One region of the Enterococcus sp. DIV0174 genome, then DNA from elsewhere that is predicted to be linked to it. Evidence: predicted binding sites of a transcription regulator. Region 1 holds the regulator's gene; each other region holds the start of a gene.

Region 1 (7,655 bases):
AATATATCGACACTTATTTTGATAAATACCCTGGCGTGAAATCATACATGGAACGTATTGTTCGCGAAGCAAAAGATCAGGGCTTTGTGGAAACACTTTATCATCGTCGTCGCTATTTACCAGAAATCAATTCAAGAAACTTTAACTTACGTTCGTTTGCAGAACGGACGGCTATCAATACACCAATTCAAGGTAGCGCAGCTGATATTTTAAAAATTGCGATGATTGATTTGGCGAAACGATTGAAAGAAGAAAAACTAGAAGCAACAATGTTATTACAAGTACACGATGAATTAGTTTTTGAAGTTCCGGAACACGAATTAGAAGCATTAGATCAATTAGTCAAAGAAGTAATGGAAAATGCTGTTTCGCTACATGTGCCATTGATTACTGATAGTAGTTGGGGCAAAACATGGTACGAAGCCAAATAAAAAAGAAAAAGGTGAAGAAGAAACATGCCTGAATTACCAGAGGTTGAAACGGTCCGTAAAGGGCTAGAACGTTTGGTCACAGGAAAAAAGATTCAAAAAGTGCAAGTCTTGTGGCCCAAAATTATTGAACAACCAGAAGCACCGATTTTTGAAGCAACGTTGATTGGTGAAACCATCGAATCAATTGGACGTCGTGGCAAGTTTCTGATTTTTCATTTAACCAATTACGAGTTGATTTCTCATTTGCGAATGGAAGGAAAATATTCCTTTGTGGAAGAAAATCAACCATTAGATAAACATACTCATGTCATTTTCTTTTTTGATGATGGCAGTCAGCTTCGTTATAATGACGTTCGTAAATTTGGTCGAATGACGCTGGTGGCAAAAGGACAAAGTGATTCTTATCGCGGAATCATGAAGTTAGGTCCAGAACCTCTACCAGAGTTATTTACTTTGGCAGAATTTGAAGCAGGTCTCAAAAAATCACATAAAGCAATCAAACCGTTGCTATTGGATCAACGCTTAGTCACGGGATTAGGCAATATTTATGTAGATGAAGCATTATGGGAAGCAAAAATCCATCCAGAGCAGCCCGCCAATACATTAAAAGGAAAAGAAATTGCAGCACTTCGCTTAGCAATCATTGATGTATTGGGAAGAGCGGTGGAAGCAGGTGGAACAACCATTCGTAGTTATCTCAACGCACTTGGTGAAGCAGGTAGTTTTCAAATGGCACTTCATGTTTATGGTCAAACAGGCCAGCCATGTGTGCGTTGTCAAACACCAATCGTCAAAACAAAAGTTGCACAAAGGGGGACTCACTATTGTCCAAAATGTCAGCAACTGAAAATACCAAAGTAGGTTTTGTTTTAGGTTTAACAGGAAGCATTGCAACAGGTAAAAGTACAGCTGCTGAAGTCTTTAAAAAGCATGGGATTCCAGTAATTGATGGTGATGTAGTAGCAAGAGAAGTCGTCGAGCCTGGAACCGCTGGTTTGTCTGCAATCGTTGAAGTGTTTGGTAAACAGATCTTAAATGAAGATGGTACGCTAAATCGAAAACAATTAGGTGCCATCGTGTTTGCGGATAACGAATTACGCCAAACATTAAATCGTGTGTTAAATCCGTTTATTCGCGGACGTATCAAACAACAAATTGCTGAAAAAAAACAGCATAATCCTTTGGTTGTTGTTGATGTTCCTTTGTTGTTTGAAGGACATTATGAACGTTACATGGATGCTGTAGCAGTTGTCTATACCACAGAAGCGATTCAGCTCGAACGATTGATGAAAAGAAATCAGTTGACAGAAGCTGAAGCGTTGAAACGAATAAAGACGCAATGGTCGATTGAAACGAAAAAAGAACGAGCTGACTTTTTGTTTGATAATACTCAGACAAAGGAAGCGTTGGTTCAACAAGTTGAGTTGTGGTTAAAACAACAATCGTTTATCACAAATGAAAAATAAAATAAGCAAAGTGCTTCGTCGGTTGAACGAAGTGCTTTGCTTTTTATTTTAGTGACTTTAAGTTGTTTGCAAAGCATGTAAAATGAAAATCACGCGTTTAATCGCGTGGACGAAAGGATTAGCTAGTCGTATATTTTGAGTATCTTGTTTATTTTTGTTATGCTAAAGATAAGAATAAGGGAGGGATTTGTATGGGCAATATCAAGAATCAAAAAGATAAAGTTGTCGGATCTGCCAAAGAAAAAATTGGTAAGTTACTTGATAAAGATGAATTAAAAGATGAGGGTCGTGCACAAGCTGAAGTCGGTAAAAAGAACGCAGACCAATACAAAGCACGAATTGCTGAATTAGAAGATCAACAAGCAGAAAAAGAAGCACGCCAACAAGATTTAACACAAGAACGAAAAAAAGAAATGTCTGATCGAACAAAAAAACCACTCCCAGATGCTGAACATATCCCTGATGAACAAAAAATCGAAGAGCAACGGTTAAAACATTATACTGGTATTGAAGAAAAATTGTAGTTTTTAGAAAGCATGAAGTAATGCGTTCAAAAGCAGACAATTAAAAATCATTCACAGTTTCGTTTCAACCGGCAAATGAGTTGTGATAAAATTTTGTCACAGCTCATTTTTTGCGAAAAATGAATAAAAACGCTTTATTAATGATGGAAACTGCATCTTTTTAGCTGGGAAAGTCGCTTAACATAAAAGTTTCATGTTATAATGCAACTAACTATGAAAGAGCAGAATGTTCTTTTTATAAAACTTAAATGATACATGAGGTGAACTAAATGAGATGTCCAAGATGTCAACATAATAATTCCCGTGTTATTGATAGCCGTCAAGCAGATGATGGTCGGGCGATTCGTCGTCGACGTGAGTGTGAAAATTGCTCATTTCGTTTTACAACATTTGAAAGAATCGAAGCTGCACCATTACTAGTTATTAAGAAAAACGGTGAACGTGAAGAATTTAATCGAGATAAGATTTTGCGAGGGCTGATTCGTTCAGCTGAAAAACGTCCAGTTGCTATGGAACAAATGGAGCAAATTGTGAACCATGTGGAAAATCGGGTTCGAAGTTTAGGAGAAAATGAAGTATCAACCAATTTAATTGGAGAATATGTCATGGAAGATCTCGTTAATTTGGATGAGATTGCATATATTCGTTTTGCAAGTGTCTACCGTCAATTTAAAGATATGTCCGTGTTCCTAAAAGAACTACAAGACATCGTGGAGAAGGCAAAAGAAAATAACAAATCCAAAGATGACGAAGACGAAAGTACAGAATAAAGGGGGCATTTCCTTGGAAAATGCTTGGAAAGAGCTTCAACCAAAAAATATCTACCAAGGAAGAAAGCAAAGTCCTTTAAAAGAAGAAAGCCGAAATGCGTTATTACATCTTTACCAACCCTTGATTGGGGGAGAAGCGCTTAGTCTTTACCTTACTCTTTTGACAGAAATTTCTTTAGAAACTGGCCAAGGACCAGAAGGACTTCACGCAGATTTATTGAGTAGTCTTGGTTGTGGTATTCCTCAATTTTACGAAGCACGAAAAAAACTTGAGGGAATTGGCTTATTAGATGTTTATTACAAAGAAGATCCTAGCCTAGGAACGTGCTTTCTTTATGAATTGTTAGAACCAATGTCGGTGAAACAGTTCTTTATGGATTCTGTTTTAAGCTTTTTACTATTAGAAAAGGTTGGCGAGCGTCGCTTCGACCAGTTAGTCAAGCGTTTCGAGCCAAAAAAATTTTCAACAGAAGGTTATCAGAAAAAAACCAAAAAATTTTTAGAAGTATATCAATTCAATGAAGCTTCATTTGACGCTGATAAACAGCAAATCGAAAAGCTGCAAGAAACATTTACTGAGCAAGCAAAAACCAAGCGATTGTCTGAAAAAAGTACGATTGATTGGGCTTTTTTAACAAACTGGTTACAAAAGAAACATATTGAAAAACCAGAGGAATCAATTATCAAACAACTCGAAATGTATCAGCAATTGTATGGTTTGGATGACTTAGCTTTAGGTGAAAAAATCGTTGAAGCATACGACTTCACAGAACAAAAAGTGTCTTTGAAAGAACTTCAAAAAATCTTTTTAGCAAACCCGGTTAGTCAATCATCCGTGGTTAAAGTGCCTGTAGAAACTTCAGCCACTACCGAAACCACAAAGGCTGAACCAGTTACGAAACAAGGACAGTTGTCTGCAGCCTCTGTGCAGTTGATTAAAGAGGCCCAAAGTGTTCCACCAATGAAATACTTAGAGTCAATCAAAAAAGAAAAAAATGGCTATGTATCTAAATCAGAAACGTGGTTGATGCAAGAACTTGTTTCTCGTTCGGGACTTCCAAGTAGTGTCATCAATGTGTTGCTGAACTATGTATTAGTTATCAAAAATCAAGCAAGTTTAGGGACAAACTATGTCAATACGATTGCTAACGAATGGGCACAACAGAAAATTATGACAGCAGAAGATGCGATTGCTCATATTAAAAAGAAAAGCCAAGAAAGCGCAGAGAAAAAGCAAACGAGAAATTACACAAATACTCGTCGAAACGTACGCCGAGAAAAATTACCTGATTGGGTAAATCAACCAAAAGACGAGAAGAAAATCAGTCAAGAAAAACAAGCGGAAATTGATCGGCGCTTTAAAGAATATCTTGCTAAAAAGGAGGGTGACAACTAATGGAAGATGTTGGAAGAGAATTAAAAAAGATCATCAGTAAACGCAACTACCAAGAAAAGTATGCCGAAATGATTCAAGAAGTATTGAATGATTCAGATGTTCAAGCCTTTTTGGCAGAACATCAAGAACGTTTAACACAAGCAGATATTGAAAAAAGCTATGCAAAACTTTATGAATTTGTTCAAGAAAAGCGAAAATATCAGAAAAATGATCCGACAATGATTGCACCAGGATATGAACCAAAACTAGTGTTGAACTTTCATTATGTGGATGTCACCTATGTGCCGACTGAAGCATTAATTGCTCGACAAAAACAAGAAGAAATCCGTAGTCGTGTGAAAGCAATGGATATGCCTAAAGATATTCAAACGGCTACCTTTGAAGGATTTGAGCAAACAAGTGGTCGTAGTGATGCCTTTTTTGAAGCATTTAATTTTGTGGAACAATACACAAAGGATCCTAAAGGCTATCACAAAGGGCTATATTTAGTTGGAAGCTTTGGTATTGGAAAAACTTATTTATTAGGTGCAATCGCACACGACTTAGCTGTTGCAGGGTATACAACGACACTCGTTCATTTTCCAACATTTGCAGTTGAAATGAAACAAGCAATTGGTAAAGACCAAGTTTCGGATAAACTTGATGCGGTAAAACGTTCCCCTATCTTAATGATGGATGATATTGGGGCCGATGCCATGAGTAGTTGGATTCGTGATGAAGTATTTGGCGTTATTTTGCAATATCGAATGCAAGAACAACTACCGACCTTTTTCTCATCAAACTTTACGATGGATGAGTTAGAAAAACATTTGTCTGTCACACAACGTGGCGATGAAGAACCTTTAAAGGCCAAACGTATTATGGAACGTATTCGTTATCTAACAAAAGAAATCGAGATGACTGGGAAAAATCGTCGAAACGGCTAAAAGTGAATAAAAGAACGGAGATGTGGTTTATGAAGCGTATAGTATCTTGCTTAACCTTAGCGACAACCTTTTTATTATTGACCGCCTGTGGGAATCAGTCTACTAATGATGAACAAACAGCTGAAACGACTTCTAATTCGTTGGCACAAGATCAAAGTGTTTTTACTGGGACTGTTGAAGAAGTGACTGAAAGCGACGATGAGGATCAAATCGTTCGTGTGAAATTAATTGACGTCAAGGCAAAAATTGATCCTGAGAATATTGGGACCTCATTTGCGAATGACGGTGTCATCTTAAATGCGCCAACAGATAAAATCAAACCTAACCTGGACGCATTGTCTGAGGGAACAGAAGTCGAGTTGACCTTGGCTAAACAACCTGTGATGACAATGTCGTTACCACCGCAAATTCCAGGAAATTCAATTATTCAAGTTTTAGCTATCCAATAATTAATGAAGCAAACCAACCGGTTTTTTCATTTCGTACAAGTGACGAAGTGAAGAAACCGGTTTTTCTGTTTCGTGAAAAAATTGAGAGTTACAGTGCGGAAGTGGTGAAAAGTGCCGTAGATGCAGCTAAATTAGTCTAACGTTAGATCTAGCAATGGAAAATGCTCCTGCCACAGTTTACTCTTTTTTTCTAATTCTTTCTGGTTATTTATCTTATTTAGGAATTCGGAACAAAAAATTTGAAGTTAGGTATGTAGAAAAATCAATTTACAGTCTGGTTCTTGGTGAATTGATCTATCACTTTCAAGGAAGACGATACCACCAAGAGGAAATAGCTAAGAGCCAAAAAACTAGCAATCTTCTTAACACGCAAAACGCGATCTAAAGAGGAATCACTCAGTGTTTTCGTCCAATGAAAACCTATTTGCTGGTAATTATTGTTGGTTTTGTTTTAGGTGATGCCACATTACCATTTATTTACATTCATTTTATCTAGAAGTAATCGGGTTGGTCTGGTGGAAAAAAGGATTTTCTGTCACATCTCTCTCCTTATTTTATAGAGGAAATGCTATAATGATTGGAAAAGGAGTGAAGTTATGAACCATTTAGAGTTGTCGCAACGCCTAGCTACTGTAGGAGAGTTTGTCCCTGCAAAAGCTCGTTTAGCGGATATTGGCTCAGATCACGCCTATTTACCGGTTGCTTTGATGTTAAAAGGAAAAATTGAGTTTGCAGTTGCTGGTGAAGTGGTGAAAGGTCCATTTGAGTCCGCACAAAAACAAGTGAGAAAAGATGGCTTGGAAGAGCGCATTGTTGTTCGTTTGGCGAATGGTTTGGCAGCAATTGAACCATCAGATGAAATTAATGCTATCACGATTGCTGGCATGGGCGGCGCATTGATTCGTGATATTTTAGAAGCAGGGAAAACACGCCTAAATCAAAAAGAACGCTTGATCCTTCAACCAAATATTGGTGAGCGCACGCTTCGTGTCTGGTTACAAGAAAACCAATATCAGATTATTGAAGAAGTTATTTTGGAAGAAAATAAAAAAATCTACGAGATTATTGTAGCGGAAAAAGCTACTAGTCCAGTAATTTATTCTCCAGAAGATTTGATGTTTGGACCTATTTTACGACAAATGAAGAGTGAGATTTTCCAAGTAAAATGGCAAAGAGAGCTTGCACAGCGCGAAGCAATCGTTCAGCAAATGATTGAAGCAAATAAAGGAGATAAAATCAGCGAACGCCAACAAAAATTTGAAACTGAAATCAAACAGATTCAGGAGGTGTTAGGATGATTAATGCACAAACGTTCATTAATCGCTTTGAACAGTATTGTCCACAATGGCTCGCAGAAGAAGGAGATCCAGTCGGGCTACAAATCGGCACATTGAATAAACCAATTCAAAGAGTCATGATGACGTTAGATGTTCGTCCTGAAGTAGTCGAAGAAGCAATTGCTAAAAAAATCGACTTACTGATTGCCAAGCATCCACCGATTTTTCGTCCAATAAAGCAGTTGACTACGGATGAACCGCAAGAAAAAATGTATACAGATTTATTGAAACATGATATTGCTGTTTACGCTGCACATACAAATATGGATATTATCTGGGACGGGTTAAATGACTGGTTTTGTGAGCGACTAGGTGTTCAAGTCGAGAACTATTTAGTGAAAACACATGAAGTAGGG
Region 2 (7,655 bases), 700 kb from region 1:
ACTTCTCGAAGACAAGAAAAGTTGTATTGTGATTGTGGACGAGAATTAAAGGTTCAATACATCGTTAAATCCCCAAAAACAGGAAAAATTCTAAAACTAGGAATCAATCACTTTGCCGAGCATCTGCATGTTTCACCAGCAATTGCAAATTCAATCCATCAAGGGATGACACAAGTTGATTTAGCATTGGATGAACTATTATGGTTAAAACAACAAAATATCGAATTTCCTGAAGTGTTATGGCAAGAATATCTTTTTTCTTTGTACCATAACCGACGATTGAAACGACCGTATTTACCAGACGTTCATTTGGCTAAACGAGTAGCAGATTTTCGACAAGCTCAGATGCCCATTTACTTAGCAGATTATCAGGCAATAGAACATGAAATCCAAAAAATCAGTGAGCAGATTGCTGATCAGCCAAAGAAAAGTCGAGCAAAGAAGGAATTATTTGAAGATTTTACAGAAGAGTTAACGAGGAACGTTGAAGAATTTTTGACAAATTACCGTGCATTTTTACGAAAAGATTGGCAAGCTGTCTTGATGGATACAAAGGAAAAATTACCAAGCAGTTATTTTGACTTATTGATTGCTGAATTACGTTCGTTCAATCGAGAACAGCCGACGCATCAGTTGACTGAAGCGAAGGTGCGCGCACAACAACAACGTTTTATCCAACCGGCTATTTACATCTTGATTTGGGAAAAATATGCCTATTATGGTTTTACAGAAGGCTTTTTTGATAGTTTGCCGAGAGTTATCCGTAATGGATTTTTAAAAGCCTTACGCCGAGAAAATACGAGTGAGCAACTGTCGAGCATTGAAGTCAAATCAACTAGTAAAAAGCTGACTGAACAAGAATGGCAAAGCCTTGCTCACTCACTTCATGGCAAAAAAGTAGCCGAAGTGATTGTTGATTTTGAACAACGGCAGTATGTCTTTTCAGAAGAACAAAAAACAGCGTTAGATTATTATCAAAAATTAGAACACTCTCTTTATTTAGAAAAGCCAGAAGTTAAAGCACTATTGAAAGAATTGCTATAAAAAAACTACTGTGACGAAAAGTCACAGTAGTTTTTTGTTCGTTGCTTTAAGCTGTTCTTGATACAACCTTCGCCAATAAGAATTTCTTTTCTAAACTATTTTTAGAAAAATTTCCTTATTGGTTGAAGCTAACCATTTTGCGTCACAACCTTATTCACGGTGTTCCCAAAGCAACTCCTCGAAATAATTCACAACTGTCCAAAAACATGAAAAACTATTTTTTGCCAGTTGCTCATTATTTTGTCAGAGCTGAACGTTTTGCGCCACAACCTTATTCACGGTGTTCCCAAAGCAACTCCTCAAGATAACTTGCATTCACTTCAAAATATGAAAAGCTATTTTGAGTGTTTGCTCATTATCTGTTCGGAGCTAAACGTTTTGCGCCACAACCTTATTCACGGTGTTCCCAAAGCAACTCCTCAAGATAACTTGCATTCACTTCAAAATATAAAAAGCTATTTTGAGAGCCTGCTCGCTATCTTGTCGGAGCTAAACGCTTTGTGCCACAACCTTACGCGTGTTGATGTGTCTGATAATATTCTTCTTCCATTTTTTGCATTCTTTCACGTTCTTTCTGGTTGTACCAAGGAGAAACGGTGAAGGCCAATACATCGTTTAGCAAATAAACAGAGCTGTTAACAAACATTGCTAGACTCGCAGAACCATGTGTAAATGATACATACCAAAGAACCATTTGAGCCAAACCAGATGCTAACCACCAATAATATTGATTGTTGTATCGCAAGAAGCTGATGATACCAGCTGAAAGACTGATTGAAAAGGCAATCGCATCAATCCAAGGACGAGGATCATCAGTATAACGACCAATCAAGAAACCTGAAACAAAATAAACAAGAATAGTACCGATAATTGCGATGAACCAACTTTTACCAGTAAATTTACGAATTTTTGAAGCCATATTGTGATTCCATTCTTTACTTAATAAAACGGGAATATCCAAAGTTACCATATAAGCAATTTGTTCACCTATACTTAAATAATTTTTAGCTGAAAAGCCGACAATGATGAAACACATAGCAGATAAAATGCCCAAAACACCATTAACAGATTTCGCAGCGTTGATCGATAAAATACATAAAACACCTAAATTAGTCCCGATAAAAGCAACAATCGACAGCCAAGTAATGGGGCTATTTACGAGTGTCATGATTTGACAACCCAGACTAAAAAAGAAAAGATAATAATTTTGTTGAGGCCAACCTTTTAGCTGATGAGCTAGAAAATGAAAATATGATTTCATGTATAAGAACTCCTTTAGACACAAAATGTAGTGTCTCTAGATTTTTTTACCACAATCTATTGTATGCTTTTAAATGATAAAATCTAGTCTTACAATTTAAAAAAATCTGTGTTATGATATTTTTATTTCAAATTTCTGCAAAAAACAGAAAAGATTTCAAAGCGTAAATCAAACAAAAAAGCCATTAGTCAATTACCTGACTTTTGGCTTTTCTTTTTCATTGTAGAGAGAATGTCATCTGAACCGGATTATGATCTGAATAAGCAAATTTCGTATCAATTACTTGAATATCTTTAATTGAAAGATTATCAGAAACCAAAAATCCATCAATTAACGTGACGAAAGTTTTGTCTGGTTGATAAGCTTCGTTTAAATTGCGTACAGAAGGAACTGCTTTTTCTGCTAAATCTTTTCGAACGATGTGCATGCCTTTCGGTAAAAGTTCTTCAGGAAACGCATGTGTCCAACTCAAATCTTCTTTTGTTTCGCCAAAAATTTTCTCGCTATCCGGCAACAGAGTGTGATTATAATCACCACCTACAATGATATAATTTTTTTCTGCTTGATCTTTTTTGATTTGTGCGGCTAATTTTTTGATTTGTGCTTTTTGAATTGCAGGATCTTTTGTATAAGCAGAGAGATGTAAATTATAAAGTGAAAGAAATCTGCCATTTGCAACAGGAATTTTACTTACCGTAAATGCACGGTCTAAGTCAAAAAACTTATTGAACCCAGTTTCGATGGGTAAAGAATAGCGTGTACTTTCAGCAATCGTTCCTTTACTAAAAGTGACCAACCCAGATTGTGATTTACCAATTGGTTGTGTGATTGGATAAAAAAGATAAGCCGAGTTATAATTTTGACCATAAACAGATGAATAGTCACTAAAATTTTGTGAAAGAGTGGCAACTTCATCAATGTTATATGAACGAGTTGCTTTCTTGTCAACTTCTTGAAAGAAGGCAAAGTCTGGTTGGTGTTCTTGGATAACACCTTGGATTTCCTGTAAGTTATGTTTAACATTTTGTTTACTAAATGCTCGTGACTCAGTGCCGCCATCCATAAAAAAACTATAATCGGGCGGATAGGCCGCATAACCAATATTATAGGTCAGGATTTGATAGTCTTGAGCTGTCTGGAGATCTTTGGCTGAACTACTTGACTGAATAGTAAGATCCTGGTTGTCAGCTTCTCGGTGATAGCTTAGATACACGTAACCAACATAGCCTGCTATAATAAGTGCAAGAATTGCGAATATTGATAAAAGTATTTTTAGTAATTTTTTCATTTTCTCCTCCTTAAAATATCTATATCTTAGCAGTAATTTAATTAAGAAGCGAGGAGTTTGTGTTCATGACAACCGGATTAAATCATCAGAGTTCTAAAGATTGTACCAATAAATTTTTTTGAGTTAAGAAAGGGAAAAAGAATGAATTTATCAACCATCCACCATGTAGCAATCATTGTTTCTGATTATCAAAAATCGCGAGAGTTTTATGTCGAAAAACTAGGCTTTGAAGTAATTCGTGAGAACTATCGCACAGACAGAGGTGATTACAAACTAGACTTAAGACTAGGAGAGGCTGAATTGGAGATTTTTGGCATTGCTTCTGCACCAGCAAGACCAAACTATCCAGAAGCTTGTGGGTTGCGCCACTTAGCTTTTAAAGTCGATCAGATTGAAGAAGTTGTAGCTGAACTTCAGCAAATGGGTATTGAGACAGAGCCAATTAGAAAAGATACTTTTACAGGTGAAAAAATGACGTTTTTCTTTGATCCAGATGGCTTACCACTTGAATTACATGAATAGATAACAAAACTGTCACTTCTTTTTCACTTGCTTCGATTTTTCCAAAAACAGAGTCTTGGTATACTGAAAAAAATTGGGAAAAGGGAGTAGGCAAATGAAAAAAATCGTTCTTACTTTGGCTGCTTTAGTGTTTGTTGGCGTTGCGGGTGGAATGGGCTTGTTAAATGCAACTTTTCAACCAGATGATTTGAGTGAGCAAGATTATCAAATTTCTCTGGAAGAAGCAATTTCAATTTTTGAAGAGGAAGCACACAGTCAGAAAGTGACAAGCATTGGCTTTTTTTTACCTGATGAAGTTAAGAAAACTGCTAGTTCAGCTTATAGTTATTTATTTGTAGATAAAGAGCATGAAGTTGTTGTCAATCCAACGACGGGAAAAACGACGACCAAAGCTATCAGCCAACAAAAAAAGCAAAATCAGACACAATTAGAGACGAAAAAGCTGCGTAAAGCTAAGAAACCGCAAGTTGCTATGAAAGAAGCGATTGCTGTTTCTGGAAACAAGCGGGCAAAAGTCCATGCTTGGGAAATTCTCGAAAAAGAAGGGAAACTTTACTACAATATCCATCTTTTAGCCGAGAAAAAAATCCAGCAATTTTTAATATCAGCATAGTCCAGAAAGAGAAGGTTATCACTTCTCTTTTTTTGTATATAAGAGTAATCTAAAGGTGTGAAAACCGAAAGGAAGTTGAGATTATGGAAAAGATGGTGTGCCCACATTGTGGTAAAAAATTTGCGTATCATGAAGTTAGAAATGTTGTTGAACACGTGGATAAAGAAGTACCAATTGTTTGTCCATATTGCCGTGAAGAAGCAGCAAAACGAGTCTCTCACGGTTACTTTGTTACTCAAAAAATTGAAAATTATTTAAAATAACGAATTTTGCACTTTCTTTTTCCAAATGCTACAATGGCAAGAAAAGGAGAGAGAATAAACATGATTCGTTTTGCAAGAAAAGAAGACGGACCTGAAATTGCACCGTTGATTTTGGTCATTTTAAAAGATATGGAATTACCATTTGTTCAAACCTTTGGCGAGCAAAAAACAATTGAGGTTTTAACTGATGCAATTGCTGATCCGGACTATCGTTATAGCTATACTCGTGGAATCGTTGAAGAAATAGATGGAAAAGTGGCAGGTGTTGCCTTTGGCTATACAGACGAAGAAGAACCTATGATTGATTTACCGTTAGCTGATATTTTAGAAAAACATGAACTTCCACGTGACCAATATTTATTTATAGATAAAGAAACCTTACCTAATGAATGGTATCTGGATACGATTTCTGTTTCTGAAAAATTTAGAGGAAAAGGAATTGGCTCTAAACTATTAGAAGCGTTACCGATGTTAGCAGAAAAAGCGAACCGAACAATCATCGGTTTGAGCGTCGATCAACAAAATCCACAAGCAAAAAAATTATATGAGCGTCATGGATTTGAAGTCGTTGAAGAAACGGAAATCAGCGGGCATCAATATGAGCATATGCAAAAGACAATATAAAAGTTGTTTGTAGATAGACTAAGGGTTAGCCAATAAAAAATGAAAAACAATTAAGCGCCTCAAAACAGCTGTTTTGAGGCGCTTAATGTTACGAAATGGCAAGATTTTCTGTTAAAGAGTTAGTTATTCATGCATAACTTGAAATTTTGAATTGGCGAATGCCTATTTAGTCCATCATAAGTAAAAAACAAAGTATATACCTTCACTTGAGGCCTTTTGCTTAAGTTTGGAGACTGTTTTTTTTACGATTATTTTGGTTCAACAACAACTAAATTACTCGTGGGATTCACGAATAAAATCATGTTTATAATCTCGGACATATTCTTGAATGGTTCGTGGTGGCCGATGTAATACTTGTTCAATTGTATTTGTCACCTTTTTAGCATTACCTAATTGAGTAATCAGATAAAGCATTACCATAACATTGACGTAGTCTTTTGGTATACCACGTTGGATCATTACCCGACGAAAGTTAAATAAAGTTGGCTTGCTGTAAGTAATTTTCGTGTCCAAAATCGTTGTCATCACTTCAGCTATCTCGTCATAAGTTAGTGCGCGTGCTCCAGTAAGTTCTAACTCTTGGTTCAAGTAAGCTGAATTTGTTAAACAAACAGCAGCTACCTCACCAATATCTCTGGTATCAATAAAACTTGTTTTTGAATGTCCTGCTGGAATAAACAAATCATGGTTGTTCTTGATATCATTTTGATGCGTTGTATTTAAATTTTGCATGAAGAAGCTAGGACGAATAAAAGTATAAGGTATTTTTGCTTCACGGATCATTTTTTCAATTTTATGATGAGGAGTCATCGGATTTTTTTCAACTCCAATTAAAGAAACGAAAACGATTTGCTCGATAGTTTGTTGTTTGGCATATGCTAGAAAAGGTGCCATGTCTTCTTTTGGTTTAGATAACTGTGGTGGCCGAATAAAGAAGACTTTATTCACACCTTTAAAAGCTTTAGGAAAAGTTTTTGGGTCTAAAAAGTCAAATGGGACAAGTGTTAACTGTTGAAAATGTTGAAATGCTTCTTGAACCTTTGAAACAGTATGAACGCCTACTGTGAGTTTGATTTGATCATTTGTTGCTAAAATTTCAATCAAAGGATAACCAATATTTCCTGTACCACCGATAACAAGTATATGATCCACTATACGTTCCTCTTTTCTATTTGATTGTTTTCCTGATTTATTTTTGTTAGTAAAACATTCAAGGTTGTTTGCTCATCTGTTGATAAAACTGTTAAATAGTTTGCAAGAATTTGTTCGCTAAGTGCTTGGCATTCACCTAAAATTTCATGCCCACTATCGGTCAATGAAATCAACTGAGAGCGAAGATCTGAAGGATTCTCCGTTTTGATAACTAATCCTTTCTTTTCTAGTCGTTTGATGATTCCGGAAATAGTGGGTTTGTCCATATCCAATGCTTCTGATAATAAGACAGCAGTCCGTTCATCTTTGAGAGAGAGTTGTTGGATTACTGCCCATTGTTGAACAGTAATTCCTTTTGTATTCAGTACTTGATTTAAATTATATTTTAATTGCTTTGAAATATTCATTAATAAATAGCCAGTATCCATTTAAGTGAGGCCTCCTTCAATAAAATAATCGATAAATGATATTTAGTTAGTATGCTAACTAAATAAGGGAGAGTTGTCAACTTTTTTTGTTTTGGTTGTGGAAAACTACATGAAAATTTAAATTATGAGAGAAATTGATGATTTTTTATAGGTAATTAGTTATTTTAAATGGATTGAAAGTGGTTTTTTTGCTTATTTAAGTTATCTGTTGTTGAGATATGTGAATTAACATTTTTTATTTTTGTTATTTTATGCTAAGCTATTTTTGAAATCAGCTGAATTCAAAAAAATAATACTTACAGGGGGAACAATTATGTCAAAAAAAGTATTTGTACTATTTTCTGTACTGTTAGTTTTACTTAGTGTAGTAGTGCCTATATCGGTTTCAGCTCAAACCATTGAAAAAAATCAGCTATCAAAGGTAGAATTAAGCGGAAGTATGAATTTTCAAAAAGGAATT
Region 3 (7,655 bases), 730 kb from region 1:
TAGCTGGTTGTGCTTCTTGTCAAATCAAATCTTGTTTTTTGATTTGCTCGTATGTTTGAGTAGCGTCGAAACATTTTTCCCAGATAACGACTTTATTTTGTGCTAAAGATTTTTGAACATCGACAATTCGTTGGTTGCTGCTTCCACGAAATTGTAGTTTCAAATCACGTTTGGAAAGATCAAAACGACCATCAACTAAGATATCGATTTCTGCTAGTAAAGCTAGCTTATCTTCGGAGTCTTGTAACAATTCATCAAAAGTATAACCAGTCCACGACCAGATGTCTTTAGTATGACCAAACTCTTGACGGATTCGACGAACAACTTGCAAACAAACATCTGTATTCAAAAAGGGCTCCCCACCAAGTAAGGTCAAACCTTGAACATAATCATGGCGAAGGTCTTCGATTACTTGTTCCTCTAGTTCTTGAGTGAATGGTTTTCCATAGCGGAAATTTTGAGCTGCTTTATTGAAACAACCTTCGCAAGCAAACAGGCAACCACTGACGTATAAGCTATTGCGGACACCTTCGCCATCGACAAAATTAAATGCTTTATAGTCAGCAATATAATTTTGACTATAATCTTCAGCTAACCATTCTTTTGGTTTTGGATTTCTCATCAAAACACTTCTTTCTATAGTATAAGTTCTTGCAGTTTAGCTACCAAAGTAATCTAAATTAGTGGAAAAGTGCTTATCAAAAAAGTTGTGACAAAAAGCAATTTGATTTTTATCACAACTTTCAGTTTTACAATCGGGTAATGGACTATTTCATGTGTTTTACACGAGAAGAAATTTCTTTATGACGTCCATGAACCATTGGGCGAGCTTGTGGATTACCTAAATAACCACAAGTACGTTTAACAACGTCACAAGTTTTTGGATCGTGGTTGCCACATTCAGGACATTCAAAACCACGTTCTGTTGGAGTGAAATCACCTTCAAAACCACATTCATAGCAGTGGTCGATTGGTGTATTTGTTCCAAGGTAACCAACTTTGTCGTAAGCATAGTCCCAAACAGCTTCCAATGCTTTTGGATTCTGTTGCAACATTGGATACTCACAATAGTGGATGAAACCACCAGAACAATATTGTGGGTAATCTTTTTCAAAATCAAGTTTTTCAAAAGGTGTTGGATTTTTACGAACATCGTAATGGAAACTGTTTGTATAGTATTCTTTGTCTGTAATGTTATCAATGATGCCAAACTTTTCAGTATCTAAACGACAGAAACGATCAGTTAAACTTTCACTTGGTGTTGAATATACACTAAAGTGATAGCCATATTCATCACCCCAATTATCTGCATTGGCTTTTAATTTTTTAAGAATAGCTAAGGTAAATTCTTTTGCTTCCGGATCTGATTCCCACTCACCACCATAAAAAGCAGAGGCGACTTCGTATAAACCAATATAACCAAGAGAGACAGTTGCCCGACGGTTTTTGAATAATTCATCAACGGCATCTGTACGTGACAGACGTTTGCCAAAAGCACCATACATATATAGAATAGGCGCATTCGCAGGAATAGCTTCTTTACAACGTTCTACACGATAAACAAGTGCGTCTTTCATGATTTCAAGACGGTCAGATAATAATTGCCAAAACTTTTCTTGATTTCCTTTTGCTTCAATTGCAATTCGAGGCAAGTTTAGTGTGACAACACCTAGATTCATGCGTCCTACATTGATTTCTGTTCCATTTTCGTCTTTCCAGCCTTGTAAAAATGAGCGACAACCCATTGGGACTTTGAAGCTACCAGTTAGTTCAACGATTTTATCGTAATTTAAAATATCTGGATACATCCGTTTAGTTGCACATTCCAAAGCTAATTCTTTGATATCATAGTTTGGATCAGTTGGAGCAAGATTCACGCCAGCTTTGAGGGTAAAAATAAGTTTTGGAAAAATAGCTGTCCGCTTTTCGCTTCCAAGTCCGTTGATTCGAATTTGTAGAATGGCTTTTTGAATTTCACGTTCAAACCAATTTTCACCAAGACCAAAGCCAAGAGAAGTAAAAGGTGTTTGTCCGTTAGAGGTAAACAGCGTATTGATTTCATATTCTAAACTTTGCATCGCATCAAAAATATCTTTTTTCGTTTTTGATTTGGCATAAGCTTCTTGTCGCTCAGTTGTTTCGACCCATTCTTTTGCATCTTTTAAATGTTTTTGGTAATTTAATTCAGCAAATGGGGCAAGTAATTCATCTGTACGGTCTGCCGAGCAGCCACCATATTGGCTAGAAGCTACGTTGGCGATGATTTGTGAGATTTGGGCAGTTGCTGTTTGAATTGATTTTGGTGATTCAACTTCAGCATTTCCAATTTTAAACCCATTATTTAACATGCCTTTAAAGTCGATCAAACAGCAATTAGTCATTGGTGTATATGGATGATAGTCCAAATCGTGATAATGGATATCGCCTTTTTGATGTGCATTGGCAATATGAGGAGGTAACATCTTCAAGCCAATTGACTTACCAACGATTCCGGCAGTCAAATCACGTTGCGTGTTAAAAACATTGCTGTCTTTGTTCGCATTTTCATTGACGACTGTTTGATCCTTGTTAATCAATTTTTCGATGGAAAAGTTAATATCAGTTGCTTTGCTACGTTCAAAATCACGGCGTGTCCGATAATTGATATATTCTTCAGCAAGTTCATATTCATTTTTTTCAAGTAGAATGTGTTCAACGATATTTTGAACTTCATAGATTTTAACATTTTCAACAAAACGACTATTGATTTCAGTAACGACTAAATCAACGATTGTCTGAATACGTTCATAGGCAAGTGGAGATAAAGAGCCATGAACTTTCTTTTCAGCTTTCACTAGTGCTTCATTAATTTTTTGTTCATCAAAGTCGACGTGACGACCATCACGTTTGATGATTTTGATTGTTGATGCTTGTACTTCATTGGCTGGAATTTCTTTATAGTTTACCTTCATCTTCTCAACTCCTACTAAATTGTTCTTGTCTATCATAAAACAAATCAGTGAAACGGGCAACTATATGTAGTGGGTTTGTCGATGTATAAATAAGTGAATATACCATATATGGTGTATATTTCCTTGTGAAAAAAAGTGAAAACGTGAAAGTACAGGATTTATAAAATGAATAAAAAAAAATTAAAAAAATAAAAAAACATTTTTTTTGCTCCAAGTGACAAAAACTAAAGAGAAAAAAACAAAAGACTATGCTACGATGCAAGTATAATAAAAGTAGTGAGGAATATTTTAGGAGGGCAAACACATGGAACGAATGATTGAGGTGAAACATCTCAGTAAAATTTATGGAAATAAATTAGCACCCGTCAAAGTACTAGACAATCTTTCTTTCACTGTGGACGAAGGAGAATTCGTAGGAATCATGGGTCCAAGTGGTGCAGGGAAAACAACTTTGATGAATATTTTATCGACGATCAGTTTGCCAACTATGGGAAGTGTCACGATTGAAGGAAAAGAAATCACTAAAATGAAGAGTAGTCAGCTTAGTGATTTTAGACGAAAGCAATTAGGCTTTATTTTTCAGGAATTTAATTTAGTAGATACCTTGAATGCAAAAGATAATATTTTGTTGCCTTTAGCAGTGGAACGAATACCGAAAGAAGAAATGGAGCGTCGTGTCTTACATGTGGCACAGCTACTCGATATTGAAGAAATCATGAAACGCTACCCAGATGAATTATCGGTTGGACAACGCCAGCGAATTGCGGCGGCGCGTGCCTTGGTTGTTCATCCAAAAGTTATTTTTGCAGATGAACCAACAGGATCTCTTGATTCAAAATCAGCAACAGAATTATTAAATTATTTAACGTTGATGAATCAAAAAGAAAAAGCAACTGTTTTGATGGTGACCCATGATCCTTACACCGCAAGTTATTGTAATCGCATTTTATTTATCAAAGACGGTGTGATTTTTTCTGAAGTTGTTCGTCGTGGCTCGCGAAGTGAATTTTTTGAAAAAGTGATCGATATGCAAGCGACAATCGGGGGAGGTGGCAAAATCAATGCTTTATAAGTTGGCTGCCAGAAGTTTACTTAGACAGTCGCGAGGGTACTTGATTTATTTTTTTAGTCTGACCTTTTCAGTTATGATTTATTATTCCTTCAATTCGATGACGTACGATCAATCGTTAGTTCGCCGTGCCAGTCAAGATGGTTCTATTGACGGTGCACTCGGTTTTGGAACGTTCATGATTACCTTGGTATTACTGTTTTTTGTTTTTAGTGCGAATCGTTTTTTTCTAAACCGTCGTGAAAAAGAAATCGGTATCTATCAATTGTTTGGTGTAAGTAAGTTTCAGATTTCTTCTATCTATCTGATTGAAACGATGGTGATTGGCTTATTTTCTTGTATAACAGGAATTCTGTTAGGAATTATTTTTTCAAAACTCTTTCAAATGATTTTAGTCCGAATGATGCGAATGCAAATTACTAGTCCATTTTTTGTCTCTTGGTCGTCCATTGTCGATACGTTGGTTGCATTTTTTCTGATTATTTTGATTGTGTCGGTACACTCGACTTGGAAGATTTGGCGTTACCCGATGATTCAAAGCTTTGGTAATACAGAGCGAGTGGTTAGTAAAAAAATGCGTTTGCGAACCAGACATCGTTTGTTGGGTATTATCGGCTTATTTCTGCTGACAAGTGGTTATTTTGGGGCAATTCATTTTCGAGAGTACTTGACTTGGTTAGTTGAAAATGGTGCTCAATTTGGGTTGATTTTTAGTTATCCCTTCTTGATTTTTATCCTATGCGTGATTGGTACGTATCTGTTTTTCTGTTTTTCTTTACGCTTCTTGCTCAATAGTTTTAGTAAATGGAAAGTTAGTTACCGTGGAATTAATCTGTTGATGATTGGCAATACTCAGATCCATCTGATGAAAGGCTGGCGAACAAGTTCCTTGATTACGTTGATCTTAGGTGTTTCTTTAGCTACGATTGGTGGGGTGACTTCCTTATCTACCTTATTGACGCATACAACGGACATTGAAAACGCAACGGATTATCAATTAGATGCCCAAACAGCTGAGTTTATTGCACCGATTTTAGCTAAAGAAAAGCAAAAAATTACACAAGAAATGATATTGAACTATAAAGTAGTTGGAAGTGTACATGATTTTCGTCTTGGACAAGTAGAAGATGGGCAAGAGTTTCAACTGGTGAATTTAATTACAGAGAAAGAATATCAAGACTTCCGAAAAATGAATCCTCGATTGCCAAACATTCGATTGAAGTCGGATAAGCACACGGTATTGTTGGATGAAGTCCAGTCATTAGTGAGAAATATTTCGATTTATGGAAAGGGAATCTACCTGCCGAATCAAACAGCTTTGAAAATTCAATCCATCCATCCTGATGTCTTAGGTGAGAGCGCGATGCGTTACAGTGGCCCAACATTGATTGTCAGTGAGAAAATTTATCACGCAACACCAGGAGCGGCGTATCAAGTTGTTCATTGGAATGTAACTGGTGGAAATAATGAAGCTATTAATGAGATTTTGGATCGAAAAGTTGAAATCAACTGGAATCATTCTGTTGCGTATCAATATGAAATCAATCAGCAGCAATTGACTGGGAAAATCGTTGCAAAAGTTACAGAAGACGATGAGGCATTTGAAGATAGTTCAACGGAAGATTTTGCTGATACGAGTAAAGAAACAGGGCAGTCCGCACGCTTGAATTTTACAGCAAGGTATCCACAGATGCGTTCGGTTTATCGCCAAACGGGGAGTTACACGTTTGTTTCGTTATTCGTTGGGATGATTGTTGTCATTACGACGGGTAGTATCTTAATGGTACGGCAGTTAGCAGAAGCAGAAGAAGAAAAAGGAAATTATCATTTACTTACGAAACTAGGTATCCCACAAAGAAGAGTAAGTTTGATGATTTATGGGCAAAATGCGATTACCTTTTTCCCGTCAATGATTTTAGGTATTTTGCATGCCGTTTTTGCAATTAATGTCTTTGCTCAATACATTAAGACTGCTGATTACTGGCTTGCATACTTAGTCTGTGGACTACTTGTGGTTGTCTATGTGCTGCTTTATGTGATTACTTGTCGTTGGTACTATCGAATTATCAAAGAATAAATAAAATGAAACCCACAACACTTTTATCGATGGACAGTCGATAGGAGTGTTGTTTTTTTGTGCGTTGAATAGGAGAAAGTGAAGGAGTAATGCTTGCAGGGAGAATTACTAAAAATAGGTTGGAAAAAAGTTTAAATTTTTTTGAAGGAATTAGAAAAATTTCTGTTAATTTTTATTTTTATTTTTTGACATAATCCTTATTTCTCAACCTTGTGACAAAAGTGTTAGCCTGAAATCGCTTATCGTAAGCTAGATAGATGTCCCCTTAGACGAAAAATCGTTAAAATTTCTGTAGAAGTTTGATATGGAGGTGTTTTGATGAAGAAATGGTGGGCACAACCTCAAGTTAATTATTGGGGAAAATTTTTCATTCGCACCCTTTTTTATAGTTTGATATTCCTTGCGCTGATTTATTTGTATCACTATAAAAATATCCAGGGAGGATCCTTTATCTACAATGAGTTTTAGGAGGGACATCATGAAATTTAGCACAATCATTGAAGCAATCGATCGCTGGGGCGTAACTGAGCCAGAACGCGTGGCTTACCGCACGGCGAACGAAGAGTACACATATGGAAAATTGAAAGCAGCATCTGATGCTTTTGCCTATTATTTAGAATCAAATGTAGACGATAAAAAGCCAATCGTCGTATTTGGTAATTTAGAATTTGAAATGCTGGTTGCTTTTTTAGGAGCTGTCAAAGCGGGACACGCCTATTTGCCAATTGAAGAACAGACACCGCAAGAACGAATCGAAGCCATTTTAACGGTGGCGCAGCCAACCTTGATTGTGGGAGTGGGCGAATGGCCAGAAGCATTGAATCAGCAAACAGTTTTAACAAAAAAAGAATTCGTTTCTATTTTTGAAGAGAAAGTTTCATTTCAGCCTAGTCATCCAGTAAACAGGACGGAAAACTTTTATATTATTTTTACTTCGGGAACAACAGGACAACCAAAGGGCGTTCAAATTAGTCACGACAACTTAAAAAGTTTTGTGGAATGGACATTAACAGATTTTACTATCCATCCCGGCATGCGTTTTTTAGCACAGGCACCTTTTTCATTTGACTTATCGGTCTTCTCTATTTATCCAGCATTGGTTTCTGGTGGAATACTTGTTCCATTGGCAAAAGCAGTTATTCAAGATTTCAAGCAATTATTTCAGACTTTGCCACAGTTAAAATTGGAAACATGGGTTTCGACACCGTCCTTTATGGATATTTGTTTGATGGAACCAAACTTTAATGAACAGCATGTTCCTGAACTCGAACAATTTATTTTTTGTGGAGAAGAACTGACGAAAAAAACAGCACAAGAATTATTGAAACGATTTCCCAATGCGGCAATTTACAATACTTATGGTCCAACTGAAGCTACAGTTGCAATTTCTAGTGTTCAAGTTACGCAAGCTGTGTTAGATGCGTATGAACGAATTCCAATTGGTAAAGTGAAATCAGATACAAAAGTAACAATCTTTGCGGAAAATCAGCCTTGTGTAGCCGGTGAAACAGGCGAAATCATTATTTCAGGACCAAGTGTTTCAAAAGGTTATTTGAAT
Region 4 (7,655 bases), 1.1 Mb from region 1:
AGCGACTGTCTTAGGAGTTACGGTTATCGGGGCATTGATTCCTTCCGTTGTGAAAGCAACTGTACCGTTTGTCTATAAAAAAGATGGCGTAGAACTAGTGATTCAAGATACATTGGATGCTATTTTACCTGCACTAGTACCAGTGTTATTAGTTTTATTAACTTACTGGATGTTAGGTCATAAGAAATTGAATTCCACACGCGTTATCTGGATTATCTTGATTTTATCGATTGCGTTAAGTGCACTAGGAATTTTGGGCTAATCGTAAAGAAGACATGATTGAAAAGAAGACGACCAAATCAATGAGTATTTGGCTGTCTTCTTTTTTCTTACCCATAAAAAATGTGCTATATTGAATGGGAGGAGATGTTGAAATGGCAGATATGGTATTAACGATTCCAGAGATTACCTTGCGTTTAGGCTTGGCGATGTTATTTGGGGGCGCGATTGGTTTTGAAAGACAATATAAAAATCGTCCAGCGGGAATGCGCACACATATTTTAGTTTGCATGGGTGCATGTATTATTGCTTTGATCCAAGTGGAAATAGCTGGTGGGGCAGTGCAAGACGCAATGCAACATCCAGATCTTTCAGGTGTGATTCGTTCAGATGAAGCGAGATTGATTGCTCAAGTTGTTAGTGGGATTGGTTTTTTAGGTGCTGGGACAATTATTGTAACAAAGCGCTCGGTGACTGGATTGACAACGGCGGCCTCTCTTTGGGCAGGAGCCGGCCTAGGGATTGCAATCGGGATGGGTTTTTATTCGATTGCGATTATTAGTTTCATTGGTGTGATGATTGCTTTGACAATGGTTAAGCGAATTATTCACGTTCCAACGACAAAAAAATTAGAGATCCAATTTATTCACCGACAGGAGACCAAAGATTTTTTGTCTGATTATTTTGAAGCGAGAAAAATTAAAATTGAAGATGTGAATTTTGATGTTAAATTTGTCGAAGATTATCGCATTTACACGAATATTTACACAATTGATTTACCAAAAGGAATGACTTACACGGACGTGATTGAGGAACTTTCCACGTATAAAAATATTACTAAGTTGCGACTAGTTAGTCTTTCTTGATGAGCAGGAAAGAGGTTGTGGCGCAAAGCGTTCAGCTCTGACAAAATAATGAGCAACTGACAAAAAATAGCTGTCCATATTTTTGGGACAATTGGGCGTTATTGTGAGGAGTTGCTTTGGGAACACCGTGGAAAGAGGTTGTGGCGCAAAGCGTTTAGCTTCAAGCAATAAGGAAATTTTTCTGAAAATAGTTTCGCATATTTTTATGAAAAAAGACTTATTGCCGAAGAAGTTGCTTTGGGAACACCGTTTACTTACAAAAAGAGACGGGGACAAAACGAAAGACCCAGTCATTTTTAACACATGATTAAATAGAAAAACCACCTAAAATCACCGTTTTTTAAAACGAATTTTAGGCGGTTTTTTCTATTTGGGAAACCTTTGTTTGCTGAGAGAAAGTCTTGATAATTTTCTCTCAAAGATTATCAAGTTTTCTTATTCTAATCCAATCAAATAGTCATCATCTTTCATTGCTTCCACGTGACCTAGTAAATAGCCGTTCCCTACTTGAGAGAAGAAGTCATGGTTGCTTGTACCAGTTGAGATTCCATTCATGACGATTGGATTGACATCATTTGCGGTATCTGGGAAAAGTGGATCCATCCCCAAATTCATCAATGCTTTATTTGCATTGTAACGCAAGAAAGTTTTTACTTCCTCTGTCCAACCCATTTCATCATATAACTCTTCTGTATAACGTTCTTCATTTTCATACAATTCATAAAGTAAATTGTACATCCAATCTTTCAATTGTTCTTGTTCTGCTTCAGGTAACTCGTTGTAGCCGAGTTGGAATTTGTAACCAATATACGTTCCATGAACAGATTCATCGCGGATAATCAATTTGATGATTTCAGCAACGTTTGCTAGTTTATTATTTCCTAAATAATAAAGAGGTGTATAAAAACCAGAATAGAAGAGGAATGTTTCTAAGAAAACACTCGCTACTTTTTTCTCTAAAGGTGTACCATTTTTATAAATCTCATTGATGCGTTCCGCTTTGCGTTGTAAATAGATGTTTGTATTGGTCCACTCAAAAATTTCTTCGATTTCTTTTTTGGTATTTAATGTACTGAAAATAGAAGAATAGCTTTTCGCATGAACAGATTCCATAAACTGAATATTGTTTAAAACAGCTTCTTCATGTGGTGTACGGACATCATTTCGTAGCTGATCCATTCCGCTTTCTGATTGGACCGTATCAAGCAATGTCAAACCACCGAATACATGACCAACGGTTTCTTTTTCTAGTTCAGAAAGTGTCCGCCAGTCATCTAAGTCATTTGAAAGTGGGATACGAGTATCTAACCAAAACTGTTCCGTTAACTTTTCCCAGGTAGACTTGTCAATAATATCTTCGATTTCATTCCAGTTAATTGCTTCATAATAAGTTTCTGACATGAGTTTGCTCCTTTATTGATTGTCGTTTCTAAATTCGTTTGCTTGTTAAATGACACAACTTTCACATTGGTTGCTACCGATTTCTTCTGCATCATCGGTAAAGGTACGTACATAATAAATTGATTTCACGCCTTTATGGAAAGCATAGTGACGTAAAATGTTTAAATCACGTGTCGATTGTTTGCTACTTGTTTTCCATTCATATAAGCCTTCTGGAATTTCTGAACGCATAAATAAAGTTAAACTCATTCCTTGATCGACATGCTTTTGTGCAGTTGCATAAATGTCGATGACTTTGCGCATATCCATATCGTAAGCAGAAGTGTAATAAGGAATCGTTTCATTTGAAAGATAAGGTGCAGGATAGTAGATTTTACCGATTTTCTTTTCTTGACGTTCTTCAATCATTCGCGTAATCGGATGAATACTTGCACTTGTATCATTAATGTAAGAAATTGAACCGTTTGGCGCTACAGCCAGACGATTTTGATGATATAGACCATCTTTCATAATCGCTTGTTTTAACTCTTCCCAATCTTGTGCAGTTGGGACGAAGATACCTTCAAATAATGCTTTTACTTTTTCAGATTTTGGTTGGAACTCGCCAGTGATATATTTGTCAAAGTAAGAGCCATTCGCATAGTCTGATTTTTCAAAGTTATGGAAAACTTCCTTACGTTCACGAGCAATTTGATTACTTTCAACTAATGTCCAATAGTTCAGTAACATGAAATAGATATTGGTAAAGTCCAAAGAATCTTCAGAGCCATATTCCATTTGTTCTTTTGCAAAGTAAGTGTGTAAGCCCATCGCACCTAATCCAATGGTATGATTTAGTTGATTTCCATTTTGAATTGGTGGCACAACATCAATATCAGAAGCATCAGTGATGTAGGTTAAGGCACGAGTCATTGTTCGAATGGATTTTCCAAAGTCGGGACTGTCCATCAAGTTAACAATATTTGTTGAACCTAAGTTACATGAAATGTCTGTTCCTAACACTTCGTATTCTTGTTTGCCATTGATGACAGAAGGCGTTTGAACTTGTAAGATTTCAGAACATAGGTTACTCATAATGATTTTACCGTCGATTGGGTTTTCGCGGTTCGCTGTATCAATGTTGATGATATAAGGATAACCAGATTCTTGTTGCAATTTTGAGATTTCATTTTCTAAATCGCGTGCTTTGATTTTTTGTTTCCGAATATTAGGGTTGGCTACTAAGTTGTCATATTCTTTCGTGATGTCAACATAAGAGAATGGAACACCATATTCTTTTTCTACACTATAAGGACTAAATAAATACATTTCTTCGTTTTTACGAGTCAATTCATAGAACTTATCAGGAACAATAATCCCAAGAGAAAGTGTTTTTACCCGGATTTTTTCATCAGCATTTTCTTTTTTTGCAGATAAAAAGGCAACGATATCTGGATGGAAAACGTTCAGATAAACAACACCAGCACCTTGACGCTGACCTAATTGATTTGAATAACTAAAGCTATCTTCGAATAATTTCATGACAGGAACGACACCGCTGGCTGCGCCCTCGTAGCCTTTGATAGGAGCCCCTGCTTCACGCAAGTTGGAAAGAGTGATTCCGACACCGCCACCAATGCGAGATAGTTGTAGAGCAGAGTTGATTGAGCGCCCAATCGAGTTCATATCGTCAGTAACTTGTGTTAAGAAACAAGAAACTAATTCGCCACGGCGTTTACGTCCAGCATTCAAGAATGAAGGAGTTGCAGGTTGGTAACGTTGATGGATCATTTCATCAGCTAAAGCCAACGCAAGTGCTTCGTCACCATTTGCAAAATATAAGGCATTAAAAGCTACGCGGTCTTCGTAAGATTCAAGGTAAGCAGAGCCATCATTTGTTTTTAACGCATATTGAGAATAAAATTTATAAGCTGCCATAAATGACTTAAAGGTAAAGTGTTGGTCTGCCAAAAATTGATACAACTTTTCAATAAATTCATCAGAATATAATTGGATAAATTCTGCTTCGATATATTGATTTTCAATCAGATAATCGATTTTTTCTTTGATTGTTGGAAATGTCATCGTATTTGGTTGTACATTTTCCTCAAAAAAAGCTGCAAGAGCTTCTTTATCCTTATTCAAAGGAATTTGACCGTTAACTGGTCGGTTAATCTCGTTGTTTAACTTAAAGTAACTGACATCTTTTAAATTTTTAAGACTCATAAGTACGCCCAACCTTCTTTTCTTTTTGTTTAGTTTTGGAGAATCGTGCTTTAAAAAAGGATTTGGGGCTTTTGGTCGAGCCGTCAAATCCAAGTGTACTACCTATTTTTAGTTGATAAACAAATTAGCTAGCTAATCTGCGTAATTGATCTGGACGGAAACCAATAACCGTTTCAATCTCAGAAGTTGTCACAGGGACGCTTTGGAATCCTTGTTCTTTCAACCAATCAATTGCTTCTGGTTTTTCGTCAATATTTACTTCTTCAAAATCAATTTCGTTATCAGCTAAAAAACGTTTGACCATTTTACATTGCATACAGTTGTTTTTAGAAAAAATTTTTACGTTCATCGTTTGTGCCTCCTCGTAACACATTTCATCGTTATCTATAATCAATAGTATAAAACTCTTAGTAAAAAAGTCAAACAGGAAACACTATATATTGTGTTGTGGAAACTGTGGAATACTAAGTTTTGTGTTTTTTGAAAAACAATTGAAAGCAAGTATCAGTAAGGGAAATCCCATAATTAAGTAAAAATAAGCTGTGGATAACCACTTAAAAAGATTTTTTTTCTCATCAAATTAAAAGAATCTATAACAAAAGTGTAATCTTTCACAATGCTAATTGACTTTCTCAATTGATGGAGTTATTCTTGTTGAGAATGATTATCAATCGTTGTTCTGTTCAACAAAAATAAATAGAAACAAAAAGGAATGAAATCATTTCCCCACATGATTTTTTTCACAAGAAAGGATTTCGGATGGAAACTTTAGCACAAGCAAAACAGAATTTAGTTTACCAAATTGTCAAAATCCAGACAAAAGAGTCTGTCAAAAATCATTTGCAAAATTTAGGAATCATCCCAGGAACCAAAATTGTGGTTGTGAATTTGTCAGGGGAAAACGCAATTCTTCTATTAAAGAACAATCGAATTGCTGTAAATCGAGAATTACTAGCACAGATTTTTGTGAAGAAGCCAGATTCTATAGCAGAAAGCTGGACATCTCTTGATCAGCTGACTGTTGGCGAAAGCGCGACAGTGGTAGCTCTTCATGGACAAGGTGCGGTGAAACGACGCTTAATGGATATGGGCGTGACGAAAAATGTTCGAGTAGCGATTCGAAAGTTAGCACCGTTAGGCGATCCAATCGAGATTACTTTACGTGGATATGAATTAACATTGCGAAAAAAAGAAGCTGAATTGATTCTTGTTCAAAAGGAGCGAAGTGAATGAGTATTGAAGTTGCGTTAGTTGGTAATCCCAACAGTGGGAAGACGAGTTTATTCAATGCGTTGACGGGAGCCAATCAATATGTTGGAAATTGGCCAGGGGTTACAGTCGAAAAAAAATCAGGTAACCTAAAAAAACATCCAGCAATCCACATTCAAGATTTACCCGGCATTTATTCTCTCTCTCCATATACACCTGAAGAAATGGTTGCTAGAGAATATTTGATTCATGAACGCCCAGATGTTGTGTTGAATATCGTAGATGCGACTAATTTGGAAAGAAACCTTTATCTCACTACGCAGTTACTTGATTTAGGTATTCCGGTTGTTGTCTGCTTAAACATGATGGATGTGGTCAAAAAAGAAGGAAAGACAATCAACCTTGATAAATTGTCTTATGGGTTAGGCGTGCCAGTTATTCCAATGAGCGTTGTCAAAAACCAAGGACTTGAACGTGTCTCAAAGTTGTTAACCAATCAAGAAACCTTTACCGTACCAGAACCATGCGAATACGATCCACGATTGGAAGCAGCATTAAATGAAATTGAAGATGTCTTGCATTTTGATTTCACAATAAAAAATCAGCGTTGGTATGCTCTAAAGTACTTTGAACGAGAAACATTAGCTAGTTCTGAATTAGAGCTAACAACGCAACAAACAAAAGAAATTGAAGAGTTGATTCAGTTAACAGAAAAAATTTTTGCAGAAGAAAGTGAAACTATTCTAGTCAATGAAAGATATGAATTTATCACACAACTAACAGCTTTGAGTGTGGTAACTGTTGATTCTTTCCAATATTCGTTAAGTGACAAAATTGATCGCATCGTAACGAATCGCTGGTTGGCGTTACCAATCTTTGCGTTAGTGATGTGGTTTATCTATTATTTAGCCATTCAAACAATTGGAACGATGGGAACGGACTGGATCAATGATACGTTCTTTGGCTCATGGGTACCGGAAACGGTTGGAAGCTGGTTACAGGCCGCTCAAGTCGCGGACTGGATGCAGCAACTTATCTTAAATGGAATCATTGCTGGTGTTGGTGCAGTGTTAGGCTTTTTACCGCAACTGATGGTTCTGTTTCTCTGTTTAAGTTTTTTGGAAGATTGTGGGTACATGGCACGGATTGCTTTTGTGATGGACCGTTTATTCCGCAAATTTGGCTTGTCAGGAAAATCGTTCATTCCGATGCTGATTGCAACGGGTTGTGGTGTGCCGGGCGTGATGGCGAGCCGAACAATTGAAAATGAACAAGATCGTCGTTTAACGATTATGGTCACGACATTCATGCCTTGTTCCGCAAAATTACCAATTATTGCATTGATCGCAGGTGCTTTTTTCCCACGTTCTTCATGGGTGGCACCGTCTGCCTACTTTTTAGGAATGAGTGCCATTATTTTATCTGGGATTGCGTTGAAAAAAACGCGCTTATTTGCTGGTGAAACAGCTCCGTTTATTATGGAGTTGCCAATGTATCATTTTCCACAACTTCAGACGATTTTACGACAAACGTATGATCGTTGTAAATCATTTGTGAAAAAAGCAGGAACAATTATTTTTGTTTCAAGTATTGCTGTTTGGTTTTTATCTTCTTACAATTTCCGTGGTCAATCAGTAGCAGAAACCCACAGTATTTTAGCTTGGCTTGGAAGAATCATTGCACCTGTTTTTCAGCCACTTGGCTGGGGAAACTGGCAAGGTGCCGTTGCAACGATTACTGGATTAGTGGCAAAAG

Evidence for each region. The regulator NrdR, encoded in region 1, represses ribonucleotide reductase genes. The targets are predictions, from matches to a motif close to ACACNATATATNGTGT.
Region 2: pnuC (nicotinamide riboside transporter PnuC) is a predicted target of NrdR. The motif match lies at 2,324-2,339, and genes of this name have one in related genera.
Region 3: nrdD (anaerobic ribonucleoside-triphosphate reductase) is a predicted target of NrdR. The motif match lies at 3,051-3,066, and genes of this name have one in related genera.
Region 4: nrdH (glutaredoxin-like protein NrdH) is a predicted target of NrdR. The motif match lies at 5,122-5,137, and genes of this name have one in related genera.

Annotation. Positions count from the first base shown of each region.
Region 1 is NZ_CP172881.1:1,188,708-1,196,362, forward strand. Features, by position in the region: gene polA (DNA polymerase I) at 1-431, shown strand, start outside; gene mutM (DNA-formamidopyrimidine glycosylase) at 456-1,292, shown strand; gene coaE (dephospho-CoA kinase) at 1,256-1,897, shown strand; gene IGJ93_RS05760 (hypothetical protein) at 2,089-2,421, shown strand; gene nrdR (transcriptional regulator NrdR) at 2,691-3,191, shown strand; gene IGJ93_RS05770 (replication initiation and membrane attachment family protein) at 3,205-4,587, shown strand; gene dnaI (primosomal protein DnaI) at 4,587-5,513, shown strand; gene IGJ93_RS05780 (hypothetical protein) at 5,543-5,962, shown strand; gene IGJ93_RS05785 (tRNA (adenine(22)-N(1))-methyltransferase) at 6,559-7,260, shown strand; gene IGJ93_RS05790 (Nif3-like dinuclear metal center hexameric protein) at 7,257-7,655, shown strand, end outside.
Region 2 is NZ_CP172881.1:485,605-493,259, forward strand. Features, by position in the region: gene IGJ93_RS02345 (hypothetical protein) at 1-1,044, shown strand, start outside; gene pnuC (nicotinamide riboside transporter PnuC) at 1,556-2,305, opposite strand; gene IGJ93_RS02355 (endonuclease/exonuclease/phosphatase family protein) at 2,523-3,593, opposite strand; gene gloA2 (SMU1112c/YaeR family gloxylase I-like metalloprotein) at 3,735-4,115, shown strand; gene IGJ93_RS02365 (PepSY domain-containing protein) at 4,210-4,728, shown strand; gene IGJ93_RS02370 (hypothetical protein) at 4,812-4,991, shown strand; gene IGJ93_RS02375 (GNAT family N-acetyltransferase) at 5,052-5,615, shown strand; gene IGJ93_RS02380 (SDR family oxidoreductase) at 5,889-6,767, opposite strand; gene IGJ93_RS02385 (MarR family winged helix-turn-helix transcriptional regulator) at 6,767-7,195, opposite strand; gene IGJ93_RS02390 (hypothetical protein) at 7,509-7,655, shown strand, end outside.
Region 3 is NZ_CP172881.1:1,920,606-1,928,260, reverse strand. Features, by position in the region: gene nrdG (anaerobic ribonucleoside-triphosphate reductase activating protein) at 20-622, opposite strand; gene nrdD (anaerobic ribonucleoside-triphosphate reductase) at 768-2,951, opposite strand; gene IGJ93_RS09165 (ABC transporter ATP-binding protein) at 3,256-4,023, shown strand; gene IGJ93_RS09160 (ABC transporter permease) at 4,013-6,097, shown strand; gene IGJ93_RS09155 (teichoic acid D-Ala incorporation-associated protein DltX) at 6,416-6,565, shown strand; gene dltA (D-alanine--poly(phosphoribitol) ligase subunit DltA) at 6,576-7,655, shown strand, end outside.
Region 4 is NZ_CP172881.1:2,322,918-2,330,572, reverse strand. Features, by position in the region: gene IGJ93_RS11135 (PTS system mannose/fructose/sorbose family transporter subunit IID) at 1-262, shown strand, start outside; gene IGJ93_RS11130 (MgtC/SapB family protein) at 375-1,085, shown strand; gene nrdF (class 1b ribonucleoside-diphosphate reductase subunit beta) at 1,521-2,486, opposite strand; gene nrdE (class 1b ribonucleoside-diphosphate reductase subunit alpha) at 2,532-4,691, opposite strand; gene nrdH (glutaredoxin-like protein NrdH) at 4,816-5,040, opposite strand; gene IGJ93_RS11110 (FeoA family protein) at 5,451-5,924, shown strand; gene feoB (ferrous iron transport protein B) at 5,921-7,655, shown strand, end outside.